DNA from 4 places in the Bradyrhizobium sp. S3.7.6 genome. Region 2 is predicted to be linked to each of the others. Evidence: riboswitches for the same ligand, from Rfam matches in the RefSeq annotation. Region 2 holds a riboswitch; each other region holds the start of a gene.

Region 1 (3,202 bases), 2.0 Mb from region 2:
ACGACGGTGTAGGCCGGAGCCAGCAGACGCGGAATGCTGAAGTCGCGGTTACCATCGACGAAACTCCCGACGTGCAACACGGTTGCGGAAAGTGTCAGTGGATCGATCGGATTCCAGATGACATTTGCGCTCCACTTCTCCTTCGGACGCCTCAGCAGCTCCAGTCCCGCCGTCGCATCGACCGCGCGGGTAAAAGTGTAGTCGGCACGAACGCGAAGCCGGTCCGTGATCGCAGCCGCGACGAAGCTCTCCGTGCCCTCCGTGATCGCCTTGCCGATATTGGTGTTGGTGCTCGTGAATGTCACGGGATCGAACGTGCTCTGGATCAGGTCCGTGATGTTGTTGCGGAAGTAGGTCGACCCGAAGCGAACGCGATCGCCAAACAAGGGTTGCTCGAAGCCGGCGTCGTACCCGACGCTTTCCTCCGGCCTGAGGTTGGGATTTGCAAAGAAGAAGAACGCGGGAAAGCTGACGTAAAGCTGGTTGAGCGTCGGCGCCTTGAACCCCGTGCCGTAGCTTCCCTTGAACTTCGTATCCGTGACCGGCACGATCACGGCAGACGCCAGACGAAAGGTCGGATGCTCTCCAAACCGCTCGTTGTCGTCCTGCCGGACATTGGCCGTGAAGAAGATGCGATCCCGGAACTGGGACTGCAGCTCCATATATCCGGCCTTGTTGACGTTTTGCGCCGAAACCGTCGCCGTTTGCAGTGTTTCGGTCTCATGCTCCGCGCCAATGATGACATTGTTGTTGGGCGCGAGCTGGGTCGTGGTGTGCCAATCATACTTGACGCGGTCGCCGGTCGTGATCGTGGCCATCGCGTCGCCGGGCGAGATGTTGTAGTTCCAGTGATTGGTGTAGTTGACGCCGAAATAGCTCTTCATCCGGTCGTCGAGAGCGGACCAGACCGCCTCCCCGCGCGTGAAGAGCTGGTGCACCGTCTGCGTGCTTTGCGCGGCCGCGGGAAAGCTCGCGGATGTGACGGGATCGAAGGTGTCTCCGGTAAAGCGCAGGGTGGCGTCGGTGTACCGCGCCACGCTATTGAGCGTCAGGTTTTCGCTCAATTCGACGCCAAGCTTCGTCGAATAGGTCATATTGTCGTAATAGTTGCCGATCGCCTTCTGCCCCGGCGGCAGCAATTCGACCGGTGTCACCGGCACGTCGTTCGCGTGGAAATGCGCAACGTTGAAGGCATAGTTGAAGTGGTCCTGTGAACCGCTCAGGCCTGCGGTCTGGTTGAACGTTCCGAACGAGCCTCCCTCGACCGAGCCGGTCGCGCGGGCGGGACCGTCACCCTTCTTCGTCACGATGGAGATCACGCCACCCAGCGCGTCTGCGCCGTAGAGACCGCCCTGCGGACCGCGCAGGACTTCGATCTGCTGAATGTCGGAGGTGAGCAACTGGCCGAAATCAAACGAACGGTTCGGGTTGCTGGGATCGCTGACGTCGATGCCGTCGATCAGGACCTTGGTGTGGTTGGAATTCGTTCCGCGCATGAAGATCGACGTCTGTCCGCCGGGGCCGCCGGTCTGCACGAGGTTGAGGCCGGGAACCGCGCTCAGTGCATCGGATGCGGTCCGGCGCTGATCGCGCTCCATGTCTCTGGCGGTCAGAACCGTCACCGAGCTCGCAACCAGATTGGTCGGAGTGACGATACCCGTCGGACTGACGACGACCGTCGGAAACAGGTTGGCGGCGGATACCCCGGCAACCGGGGGCGACGCCGGCACCAGCCCGGGCTTCGGCACCCGAGCGACGCGCCGCTGCTCGGGCTGGTCGGGCGCAGGCCGCGCGGCTCGCGGCTTGGCCGGACGCTCGGTCGGCGCGACCTCGACCGGCGGCAGCAGATCGGGCGATGCCGACTGCTGGGCCTGGGCAATGGACAGATCGAGCGAATACAGGGAAACGAACGCGACAAGGCCGGCGCGGAAGCGCCTGGCGGCAAAGACATTACGGGACACTCTTGTAACCTCGGTATGACGTCAGTGGCACGTCACAGCGAACGAGGTTTCACGGCGGAGCGTTCGATTGCTCCGGTGAAGCTAATGTCTGTACTCCCCGACCGACATCTTCGCGTGTGACCACGGCTGACGGCAGGTCTCCTGGCTCGCGGGTCGTTACCTTACGTCGCCTTCCCAGGACCGAGATTCCCAGTGGCATATGACGAAAGATTCACCGCTTACAGTTGCGGGGGCAGCCGTGGCGTTGAGAATATCCCGGTATCGGGAAAACCTCGCACCACGTTCCCTTTTGATCTCCGTGAGGAGAACCGTCACCGACCAATCTAGGGGGCAGGCAAGCGGAGAGTCAATCGGCCGGTTGCATGGCGGTCAAAGCACCGCACCGGAGATTGAGCTGGCGCAATCAGGCCGGCTCCCGCTCCGAACGCGTCCTGATCATCGCCCGCTCGCCGGCATCGACGAGTTGGCCGATGCCGGTGCGGCCCGTGAGCGCGCAGCGGATGATGTTCTCGGCAACGGACCTGCGAAAGCAATGGTCCTCGCCGACCGGGCGATTGCGGCAGACCCGATCCAGCGCCAGCTTCATGTTGATCCGGGTGCGGGTGTCGAAATGCTCGCTGATCATTCGCAGGGCCTCGATGCGTTGATGTCGGAGCGGAAACGCGTCGGCGTAGGCCGGGTTCCAAAACTTGCGCAGAGCTGACTACGCCCGCCCTCTTGGCCCTGTGACGGGCGGGCTACGCCCGACCTCTTGGCCGCTGGGCCTGAGCCCAGGCCGCGGTGACGTCGCGCAGCGGAGCGTCGATGCGTCGGATCGGGGTCAGCTCACCGGAGGCCGAGATGATGGCGGTCTCCTCGCAGCGACAGCGCGGGCATACGAAGCGGACCTCGTGCGGCGACGAAGACCAGCTCGAACGTTTGACGTTGGCCGCCATCGGGCTTGCATCGCAATGCGAGCACGACACCAGGAACCGACCGGGATCGAGCATACCCATTCCATAGGACTCCGCGTCCTGCCTGCCGCTTCAATGACTAACCCATGTGAATCGTTCCGGTGCCCGAGCACCCTCAGCGCTAGCTCCAGCCAGCGCCGCCGCTCAGTGGGCACCCTTGAGGGTGCATGACGTGGTGCAGGTGACGGTGTTGCCGTGGTCGCACGCCTTGCAGGCGGCAACGCACTGGTTCATGTCGCGGGGATTGTAGGAGCTGTAGTTCCGCATCGCACAGACCGGGGTCGAGCC
Region 2 (3,202 bases):
GGCGATTGCGGCGAGCCTGCTTGGCATCAGTGCCGAGGAGATCGCGGGCAGCGGTACCGGCGTCGATGCGGCCGGCCGTGCGCACAAGGCGCGCGTGATCGACGCTGCGATCGTGCGGCATGGCGTTGCAGGTGCTTCGCCGGAAAAGATCCTGTGCGCCGTCGGCGGCCTCGAAATCTCGGCGATCTGCGGCGCCATCATTGCGGCTGCACAAGCCCGCATTCCCGTGTTGATCGATGGCTTCATCGTATCCGTGGCCGCGTTGGCGGCGGTGCGGCTGAACCCGTCGTGCCAGCCATTCCTGCTGCCGTCGCATCAATCGGCGGAGCAGGGGCATCGGCTGGTGCTGCGCGCGCTGAACGTGCAGCCGTTGATCAGCCTCGATCTCAGGCTCGGCGAAGGATCGGGTGCCGCCATCGCGCTGCCGCTGGTGCGGCTCGCGTGCAGCCTTCACAACGGCATGGCGACCTTCGCGCAGGCCAACGTGCCGGATCGCCCGGCCTGATCCAGCTCAAGCCGCGCGCTGATTGACCGCGACGACGCGCCAGCCGGTGGCGAGCCGGTCGATCCGGGTCAGTGACAACGGATCGATCACGAAGCGCAGGGCCGCTTGTGGTGTCAGATCCAGAGCAATGCAGAGTGCGGCGCGGATCGTGCCGGAGTGCACGACGAGCGTTGCTGAGCCGGCGCCGATTTGCGCGAGACCCAGCCGGACGCGCGCGACCTGATCCTCAAAACTTTCGCCGCCCGGCGGCCGGCCGCGCGCCGGATTGCTCCAGAACTGCGCATAGGCCTCGCCGCCGGTCGCCGCGAGCTCGTCATGCCGCAGGCCGGTCCAGTCGCCAAAATCCTGCTCACTGAATTCGGGCACCAACGCGGGTTCGAGTCCCAGCGCGCGCGCCGTCTCAACCGTACGTCGCGCCGGGCTCGCCAAGCTCGCAGCATCTGGCGGAAGCCTCTGCCGCAACGCCTCCAGCTGCACGCGATCGCCGAGATCGGCGGGCGCGTCGGCTGCGTGGATCGTCCCTTTGGCGCCGTCGACGGGCGCATGCCGTATCAGCCAGAGGAAGGTCTCGCCTTCCATGCCTATCTCCAGGGAAGTTGGTCGCTGTGGTAATAACGTCGCACCGGCACATTGACTCTGTCTTGTCGGTAATCCTAGATGGCTTTGACGGTTTCCCCGAGTGGGGATGAAAAGGGAATGCGGTGCGGGGATTTTGTCCCCAATGCCGCGGCTGCCCCCGCAACTGTAAGCGGCGAATCTTGCGTCACGAGCCACTGGGTATCTCGGTCCCGGGAAGGCGATGCAAGGTACTGACCCGCGAGCCAGGAGACCTGCCGTCAGCCGTGGTCACACGCGAAGATGTCGGTCGGGGAGTACAGACATTCGGCTTCATCGGAAGGCTCATAAGCCGGAAGATGGGACCTTGGTTCGCGGTGACGTGCCACTGACGTCACACCGAGGTCCCGAACTGTGTCTTCCATTCGTCTTGTACGACCGCGTTGCTTCCTGCTCGCTTCCGCCGCGCTTACGTCATTTGCCACCCTCGATCTGCCTGCCGCCGTGGCGCAGCAGGCCCGCGAGCCGCTGCCGCCGGTCGAGGTGTCGCCCGCCCAATCCCGCAAACCGGCAAAGCCGGCGGCCCGGGACGCGCAGAGCCCACGCCGCGCAGCATCGCGCAGGCCAGCGGCCGCATCGGCCGCGGCCAAGCCCGTCGTGCCGACCGCGGCGGCGCAGACGCCGCTCAACACCAATGTGGTTGCCGAGAGCGCCTCGCGCCTCGGCCTGACCGTGCAGGAGACACCCGCGACCGTCGAAGTCATCTCGGCCGCGACCATGCGGGAGCAGGGCTATCGCACCGTGTCGGAGGTTGCGCAGGGCGCGGTCGGTGTCACCTCCGGCGACAATCCGGCCGAGCCCGCGGCTTTCTCCATGCGTGGCTTCACCAACAGCCAGATCAACATGCTCTACAACGGCATCAAGATCGGTCCGCAGAACATGACCTCGCGGATCACGGATACGGCCAATCTCGCAGCCGTGGAATTTTTGAAAGGTCCGGCCTCGCTGATGTCGGGCGAAGGTGCCGCCGGTGGCGCAATCAACTTGATCACGAAGCAGCCACACACCGGGCCGATCCGGAATGAAGCTGACTTTTCCTGGGATTCGCTCAACTCGTTCGGCGTCCATTACGGCTCGGGCGGCAGCACTAACGTGCAGGGGCTCGACTACCGCTTCGACATCAGCCGCGCCTCGCTCAATGGCTTTGCCGACGACACCAATACCAAGACGTTGGATGTGTCTGGCCAGCTCAATTACCGCATCTCCGACAGCCTCAAGATGTGGGGCGCGATCGAGTACCGGGAAGATCGCTCGAAGGCCTATTGGGGCGCACCGCTGGTACCGATCGCCTTCAGCGGCTCGCATGCGACGAGCGGCATTGTTTCGGGCAATTACGTCTCGAACTTCAACAAAACGAAGCTCGGTGCGATCACGATCGACGATCGTACCTTCAACACCAATTACAACGTTCTCGACAACCGCAACGTGGCACAAGAGGTGTGGCTGCGCGGCGGCTTCGAACTGAAGCTGGCGCCTGACCTGACGCTGAAAAGCCAAGCCTATGCCTATGGCGCGGAGCGTACCTGGTTCAACAACGAGATCGAGGCTTTCAATGCCAGTACGGGCCTGCCCAACTCGAACATGGTCGATCGCGAGCGCTTCTATGTTGCACATAGCCAACGCCTTGTCGGCAACATTACCGACCTGATTTGGGACGCTAATATCGCAGGCTTCGACAACCGCCTGGTCACGACACTTTCGTCCAGCTATCTCGATTTCGTCAGGCCAGGCGCGGCCAACTTCCCGGACGATTACGTCTCGCTCGTCAATCCCGACCGTGGCCTTTACGGCCTGCTCACGACGCAGCAACAGACCGCGCGCATCGACAACGAAGCGCTGTCGTTCGAGGACCGGCTGAAGCTCACGCGAACCTTCGCGCTGGTCGGCGGCCTGCGCGTCGAGCATATCGGGCTTGACCGCAACTCGACCGACTCCGCCGGGCTGGAAAAGGCGAACTTCCCGTTCTCGACGTCCTGGGTCCCGACGACGGGGCGTATCGGCTACACTTGGGAGGCCGTTCCGGGCCTGACCTTCTTCAGCCAGTATGCGACCGGCGCCGATATCTCGGCCAACAACATCTTC
Region 3 (3,202 bases), 330 kb from region 2:
CGCGGGCCGTAGAGGCCGCGGTCCGGATTGAGGAGATCGACGTAGTCATTGAAGAACAACGTGTCCTGCGAGACGTTGAACTGGTTGCTGCTCGCCGCCACGGTGGCGACGAAGCGATTGTCCATTCCGGCGACGTTGGAATTGACGGTGAGGTCGGTGATGTTGCCGTAGAGCCGCTGCGCGTGATCGAGCGCCAGGCGCTCGCGGTAGATGCTCTGCGCGCCTGCGAAATTGCCTACGGTCTAGTCGAACGACGAGATCTCGTTGTTGAACCAGTGCCGGTGGGCGTCATAGCCGTAGACTTGGCTTTTCAGCGAGATGTTGTTGGTGATGTCCCATTGAAAGCCGCTGCGCAGCCAGAGCTCGTTGGCGCCGCTGTGATTGTCGAGCACGTTGTAGTTCGTGGTCAGCGTGCGCGCGTCGATGGTGACCGGGACCGGCGTGCCGCCGCCGAGGTAATAGTTGCTCCAGACGCCGGACACGATGCCGTACGTCGGCACGATGCCCGGCGCGTTCGCCGGCACCAGCGGCGTCCCCCAGTAGAAGCGGTCGTTGTCCTGCCTGTATTCGGTTGCGCCCCAGATCTTCAGGTTCTCGTTGACGCGATAGTTCAGCTGGCCCGAGACGTTGCTGAGCTTCGAATAGGTGTCGTCGATAAAGCCCTTGTTGTTGAAATGGCTGATATCGAAGCGGTAGTCGAGGCCGTTGATCAGCGTGCTGCCGCCCGATCCGTAACCGGCGCGATAGCCGTTGAAGGAATCGTAGGAGGTGAAGGCGTCGTTGACGATTGGTCCGGTGTGCGGCGCCTTGTTCACGTAGTTGATGGCGCCGCCGGTCGCACCGAGGCCCGCCACCAGCGAGTCCGGTCCCTTGATGATCTCGACCTGCTGGAGGCCAGCCACGTCCATGGGACGGCCGGTCATGGTCGACGGCCCGATCGGGATGCCGTTGTAGAGCGTGGAGATCTGGTCGCCGGAAAAGCCACGCATCGAGAAGATGGCGGGCGCGCCGGGCGCATCGCCGCCGGTGACGCCGACTGCAGCCTTGGCGACGTCGGTCGTGGTCCGGATGCCCAGGTCCTGCATCGTCCGCTGACTGATGACCTCGACGGTCGCCGGCATCTCGCGCGCCGTGATGCCGAGCCGGGAGCCGACATCGGTGACGGCTGCCGTGTTGAGCGGCGTCTGCACCGGGCCGCTCGGAGCTTGCGTGGCCGGAACGGCGACAGCAGGGGCGCCACGATTGCGTCCCGCGGCGCGCCGGGCGGCGCGCTGCTTCTGAGTGCCGGGGCTGACGGCAGGAGCCTGTCGCGGCGCAGGCGGCGACACGATCACCGGGCCGACCTCCCGGGAGCGGTTGTCCTGCGCCGCGCTTTGCGCGAGCGCCGCGGACGACAAGGACACCGACGAGAGCAGAGTAATCAGGAAAGCACGCGATAACGCTGGCCTTGCGCCAGCACGGAAATGAAAATGTTGCACAACAACGCTCTGCGGCGACGCAAACAAACCGTCACCGCGGTTGCCTTAGTCATCCACCTTCGCCCCAGGCGGCGGATGCACCGGCTACTTGTCCGACATCAGGGCACCCCGCCCAATGCGTTCGCGCGTGACCATGGCTGGCAGCAGGTTTCCTGGCTCGCGGGTCATCGCCTTCGACCACCTTCCCAGAGGCCCAAGCGGGGCTCCAGTGGTTTGTTTGGTCGTCGACTATCCGCCTACAGTTGCGGGGGCAGCCGCGGAATTGCCCACTGAGGTGGACGCACCGCATTCCCTTGAAGAGTCCTTGCGGACACTACCGATCACGAAACTGGCATCAGGGGATGAGCGCGTCAACATCCGCGCGGGCTGCTGGACGGGCTGGTCGGTCGATGGTGGCCTTGTGTTGCTGTTTTGCACGATAGTCCGAAGGACCGCGTCGAAACGTCCAACCCGGCCTCCGGACCAGCCTGGGTAACGAACGCTTGACCACGATCAATGACTGCCTTTGGTGCCCGAATATGCTACTGAGGCCGAGTTCCGGCCTGACAAAGTAAGTCGATATTGATGCAGTTCGTCCGTACCATCCTGGCAGTCGCCATCGCCATATCCTTGGCGATGCTGCCGGTTGGCGCGTCCGCGGCGAACCTCGCAATGTCGTCGGATGGCATGCAGACGGCCATGCACATGAGCGGCGACGCCGACATGTCGATGGACGATTGTTGTCCCGACATGAAGGGAACAGGCTCCCATAGCGGCGGCTACAAGTGCGGGATGGGCTTCTGCTGCGTCGGTGGGATCATCGCGCTCGGTGATGTCAGGCCCGTGGCGTTCGAGCGTCTCGCCGTCATGGCCAGCACGTTGGCTATTCCCCCGGATCAGGTCGTTTCCTTCCGCGGCGGCAGTCCTCCTTTCCGACCTCCTCGAATCTGATCTCGCAAAGCCCGAGACGCGAGCGGCATGCCTGCTCGCGACGACGACTGACGTGCGCGCTTCACGCGCCACGGCGAAAGATCAATTCATGAGGACAAGACAATGCTTTCCAAAATCCGCACCGCGGCTCTCGCCGCCACCCTTTCGCTTGCCGCTTCAGCCGCGATGGCGGGCGCGGGCGACTACGCCTTCGAGCCCGTCACTCCGCAGATGAGGAAGGGCGAAGACGTCACGCTCGCCGTTCGCCTGACGAACAAGCAGTCCGGCAAGCCGATACCGGACGCAGTCATCTTCAAGACCCGCCTCGACATGGCCCCGGACGGGATGGCCGAGATGGAATCGGCGGTCGCGCCGCTGCCGTCCAGGGAGCCTGGTGTGTACGCCTTCAAGACGGACCTGCCGATGGCTGGCCGCTACCAGATGACGCTGTCCGTGAAGGTGCAGGGCGAACCGGAGACCGTCACCGGCAAGGTGATCGTCACGGCGGTCAAGTGAGCGTTCGGGCGCTGCCCGGCAGCGCCCGACATTCCCCCTTTTCCTTCACACGGACGCGCGCTCCCGGGTGCGCGGATACACGACATGAAAACGCTGCGTCTCCTGACGGCACTTGCGCTGGGCGGCGGCCTGGTCCTGGCCGGCTACTACTGGCATTCGAACGGTGCGGGCTGGCTCGCTGAGGCCGACATATCATCGGCTGCGGCCGCCGCGGAGCGAACTCCGCTCTACTACCGCGATCCAAGCGGCGCGTCGCTCTGGTCTGCGGGTCCGAAGAAGGACGACCGCGGGCGGGACTA
Region 4 (3,202 bases), 2.0 Mb from region 2:
TGCTCGAACTCTATGGGCTGCCGGAGCTGACGGCGTGCAAGAGGGCCGCGGTCGAAGCGATCGAGAAGGGGCGGGGACCTGAGATGGCGACGCTTCCGCCCGATCGCACGGCGCGCGCCACTGTTCGCGTGGCCTTGCGCCAATTGGCGGCCATGGAGCCGCACACCGCGACACTCGCCGCCTGGCTTGCCGCCTACGACCGTCGCGATCCAGCCGAGACTGAAGATCCCATGGAGGCTCTTCACTGAGTCAGACGTGATGCCGCGTTCCAACAAAATGTGCTACAAATCCCATAAGGAGATCGTTCCATGACTGTCACCATCCTGCCGCCCCACGCCGACCGTTTCCGCCTTCATCCGGTCACCTCGCGCCTTGCGCCGATGTTCTGCTTTGCGCTGCTGACGGTGTCATGCGCGCTCGCGAGCTTCGCGCTTGCCTGCGCGACGCCGTTTGCGGCGTTCGCCGTCGTCGCCGCCGCGATGCTGCCGATGCGTCCGGCGCTGCTCGTCGTCACCGGCGCCTGGCTCGTGAACCAGACCATCGGCTTCGGCGTGCTGCACTATCCCATCGATGGCAGCACCATCGCCTGGGGCTTTGTCATCGGTGCTGCCGCGTTGCTGTCGACGGCAGCGGCATCGACCGTTCTCCGCCTGCTGCCGCAGGGCCGCACGCCGCTGATGCTGGCCATCGCGCTCGTCGCCGCCTACGCCGCCTATGAGCTCGCGCTGCTTGCCGCGACGCCGTTCCTTGGCGGAGAGGGCGCGTTCACTGCGGCCATCGTGACGCGCATCGGGCTGACCAGCGCCGTCTGGCTCGCCGGCCTCGTCGCCGCCTGCGAGATCGTCCGCCTGGTCGATCCGTTCGGGCGCGCGATGCGGAACGCGTAATGCTGGATGTGCGTCATCCCAAGGGTTGCGCGAGCCCGGCGGGAATTCCCGCATTCCACAGGGAACAGGGCTCATGACCCGCAACGAATCGTTGACACCCGGCTGCATATGTCACCACATGTGGGCGTCACGGTTCCGCTGGATCGCAAGATTTAGTGGCTAAGAGGGAAGCCGGTGAACCGCGTGAGAGCGTGGAATTCCGGCGCTGCCCCCGCAACTGTCAGCAGCGAGCTGCTTCCGAACAATCGTCACTGGTGCCTTTCGCGCCGGGAAGACGGGAAGTGGGCGACGACCTGCGAGCCAGGAGACCTGCCGCGACGATCTGAACGTCCACGGGCGGGGTGTCCGGCGGTCGCTTGCATGCACCGCCCGGCAACTCTGCCGCCGGCGTTTCTGCAGCGTCCTTCCTTACAGCCCCGTTCAAACACAACGCGCGCATCACGGGGCCCATTGATGTCACTGAACCTGCACGACGCGGACACCGCTTCCGCACCCATCGTTCATTTGCGTCCACAATCGCTTGCGCTTGCTTCGAGCGAGCCGGCGATGCAGATCATCCGTCGCAACGGCAAGGTCTCGCCGTTCGATTCCGCCAAGATCGCGGTCGCCATGACCAAGGCTTTCCTTGCGGTCGAAGGCACCAGCGCGGTCGCCTCGCGCCGCGTCCATGAGAGCGTGGAGCAGCTGACGGCCGAAGTCGTCACTGCGTTGATGCGGCGGGCAGGCGAGGGACGCACCTTCCATATCGAGGACGTGCAGGACCAGGTCGAGCTCGCCTTGATGCGGAGCGAGCACCACAAGGTCGCACGCGCCTATGTGCTGTACCGCGAGGAGCGGTCGCGCCAGCGCGCCGAGGAGGCGGCCGCGGAAGCGACGCCCGCTGTCGCGCCGGCACTTCATGTCACGCTCGCCGACGGTTCGCGCGTTGGTCTCGACACCAAGCGGCTCGCGCTGATTATCGGCGAAGCCTGCGCCGGCCTCGACGGCGTTTCCGCGGCACCCGTGCTCACCGAGACCACCCGCAATCTCTACGACGGCATCAGCCAGGACGAACTGGCACTGGCCTCGATCATGGCCGCGCGCACGCTGGTCGAGCAGGAGCCGAACTACGCCTATGTCAGCGCGCGCCTGCTGCTGGACAAGCTGCGCGGCGAGGTGCTGTCCTACGTCCATGGCGTGCCGACGTCCGCCTCGCAGGCCGACATGACGATGCGCTACGTCGAATATTTCCCGGCCTATCTGAAGACCGGCATCGCTGCCGAACTGCTCGATCCTGAACTGGCCCGCTTCGACCTCGGCCGGATCGCGGCTGCACTCAAGCCCGAGCGCGACCTGAACTTCCAGTTCCTCGGGCTTCAGACGCTCTACGACCGCTACTTCCTGCACGTCCGAGGCAAGCGGATCGAATTGCCGCAGGCCTTCTTCATGCGCGTAGCGATGGGTCTTGCGGTTCGCGAGATCGACCGAGAGGCCAAGTCGATCGAGTTCTACGATCTGCTGTCATCGTTTGACTTCATGGCCTCGACGCCGACGCTGTTCAATTCGGGTACGCTGCGTCCGCAATTGTCGTCCTGCTTCCTCACGACGGTGTCCGACGACCTGGACGGCATCTTCAAGTCGATCAAGGACAACGCACTGCTGGCAAAATATTCCGGCGGCCTTGGCAACGACTGGACGCCGGTGCGTGGTCTCGGCGCCCACATCAAGGGCACCAACGGCGAGAGCCAGGGCATCATCCCGTTCCTGAAGGTTGCCAACGACACCGCGATTGCCGTCAACCAGGGCGGCAAGCGCAAGGGCGCGGTCTGCGCCTATCTGGAGACCTGGCACGTCGACATCGAGGAATTCCTCGACCTGCGCAAGAACACCGGCGACGACCGCCGCCGCACCCACGACATGAACACCGCCAATTGGGTGCCGGACCTGTTCATGCAGCGCGTCGATGCCGATGGCGAATGGACGCTGTTCTCGCCTGACGAGACGCCCGATTTGCACGATCTCTATGGCGAGGCGTTCAAGACGGCTTACGAGGCCTATGAGGCCAGGGCGAAAGCCGGCGGCATGCGCGTCTTCAAGACCGTGCGTGCGAGCGACCTCTGGCGTCGCATGCTGACCATGCTGTTCGAGACCGGTCATCCCTGGATCACCTTCAAGGACCCCTGCAATCTGCGTTCGCCGCAACGCCACGTGGGCGTGATCCATTCCTCGAACCTCTGCACCGAGATCACGCTCAACACCTCGGCCGACGAGGTCGCGGTCTGCAATCTCGGCTCCATCAACATGCTCAACCATGTCGGGCCCGATGGTGTCGACCA

What was found. Region 2 has a riboswitch for cobalamin ahead of ACVJ5M_RS33535 (TonB-dependent receptor). Riboswitches for the same ligand answer to the same signal wherever they lie in the genome.
Region 1: another riboswitch for cobalamin. It lies ahead of ACVJ5M_RS23355 (TonB-dependent receptor domain-containing protein); the one in region 2 lies ahead of ACVJ5M_RS33535 (TonB-dependent receptor).
Region 3: another riboswitch for cobalamin. It lies ahead of ACVJ5M_RS34950 (TonB-dependent receptor plug domain-containing protein); the one in region 2 lies ahead of ACVJ5M_RS33535 (TonB-dependent receptor).
Region 4: another riboswitch for cobalamin. It lies ahead of ACVJ5M_RS23370 (ribonucleoside-diphosphate reductase subunit alpha); the one in region 2 lies ahead of ACVJ5M_RS33535 (TonB-dependent receptor).

The regions. Positions count from the first base shown of each region.
Region 1 covers NZ_JBSSEQ010000001.1:4,832,682-4,835,883, reverse strand. Annotated here, with positions in the region: gene ACVJ5M_RS23355 (TonB-dependent receptor domain-containing protein) at 1-1,961, opposite strand, end outside; cobalamin riboswitch at 2,076-2,289, opposite strand; gene ACVJ5M_RS23350 (hypothetical protein) at 2,365-2,586, opposite strand; gene ACVJ5M_RS23345 (hypothetical protein) at 2,699-2,956, opposite strand; gene ACVJ5M_RS23340 (hypothetical protein) at 3,059-3,202, opposite strand, start outside.
Region 2 covers NZ_JBSSEQ010000001.1:6,855,291-6,858,492, reverse strand. Annotated here, with positions in the region: gene cobT (nicotinate-nucleotide--dimethylbenzimidazole phosphoribosyltransferase) at 1-505, shown strand, start outside; gene ACVJ5M_RS33540 (histidine phosphatase family protein) at 512-1,084, opposite strand; cobalamin riboswitch at 1,156-1,357, shown strand; gene ACVJ5M_RS33535 (TonB-dependent receptor) at 1,475-3,202, shown strand, end outside.
Region 3 covers NZ_JBSSEQ010000001.1:7,188,903-7,192,104, reverse strand. Annotated here, with positions in the region: gene ACVJ5M_RS34955 (TonB-dependent receptor) at 1-161, opposite strand, end outside; gene ACVJ5M_RS34950 (TonB-dependent receptor plug domain-containing protein) at 243-1,403, opposite strand; cobalamin riboswitch at 1,604-1,811, opposite strand; gene ACVJ5M_RS34945 (hypothetical protein) at 2,043-2,408, shown strand; gene ACVJ5M_RS34940 (FixH family protein) at 2,511-2,903, shown strand; gene ACVJ5M_RS34935 (efflux RND transporter periplasmic adaptor subunit) at 2,988-3,202, shown strand, end outside.
Region 4 covers NZ_JBSSEQ010000001.1:4,836,824-4,840,025, forward strand. Annotated here, with positions in the region: gene ACVJ5M_RS23360 (DUF6925 family protein) at 1-248, shown strand, start outside; gene ACVJ5M_RS23365 (hypothetical protein) at 309-887, shown strand; cobalamin riboswitch at 1,001-1,218, shown strand; gene ACVJ5M_RS23370 (ribonucleoside-diphosphate reductase subunit alpha) at 1,341-3,202, shown strand, end outside.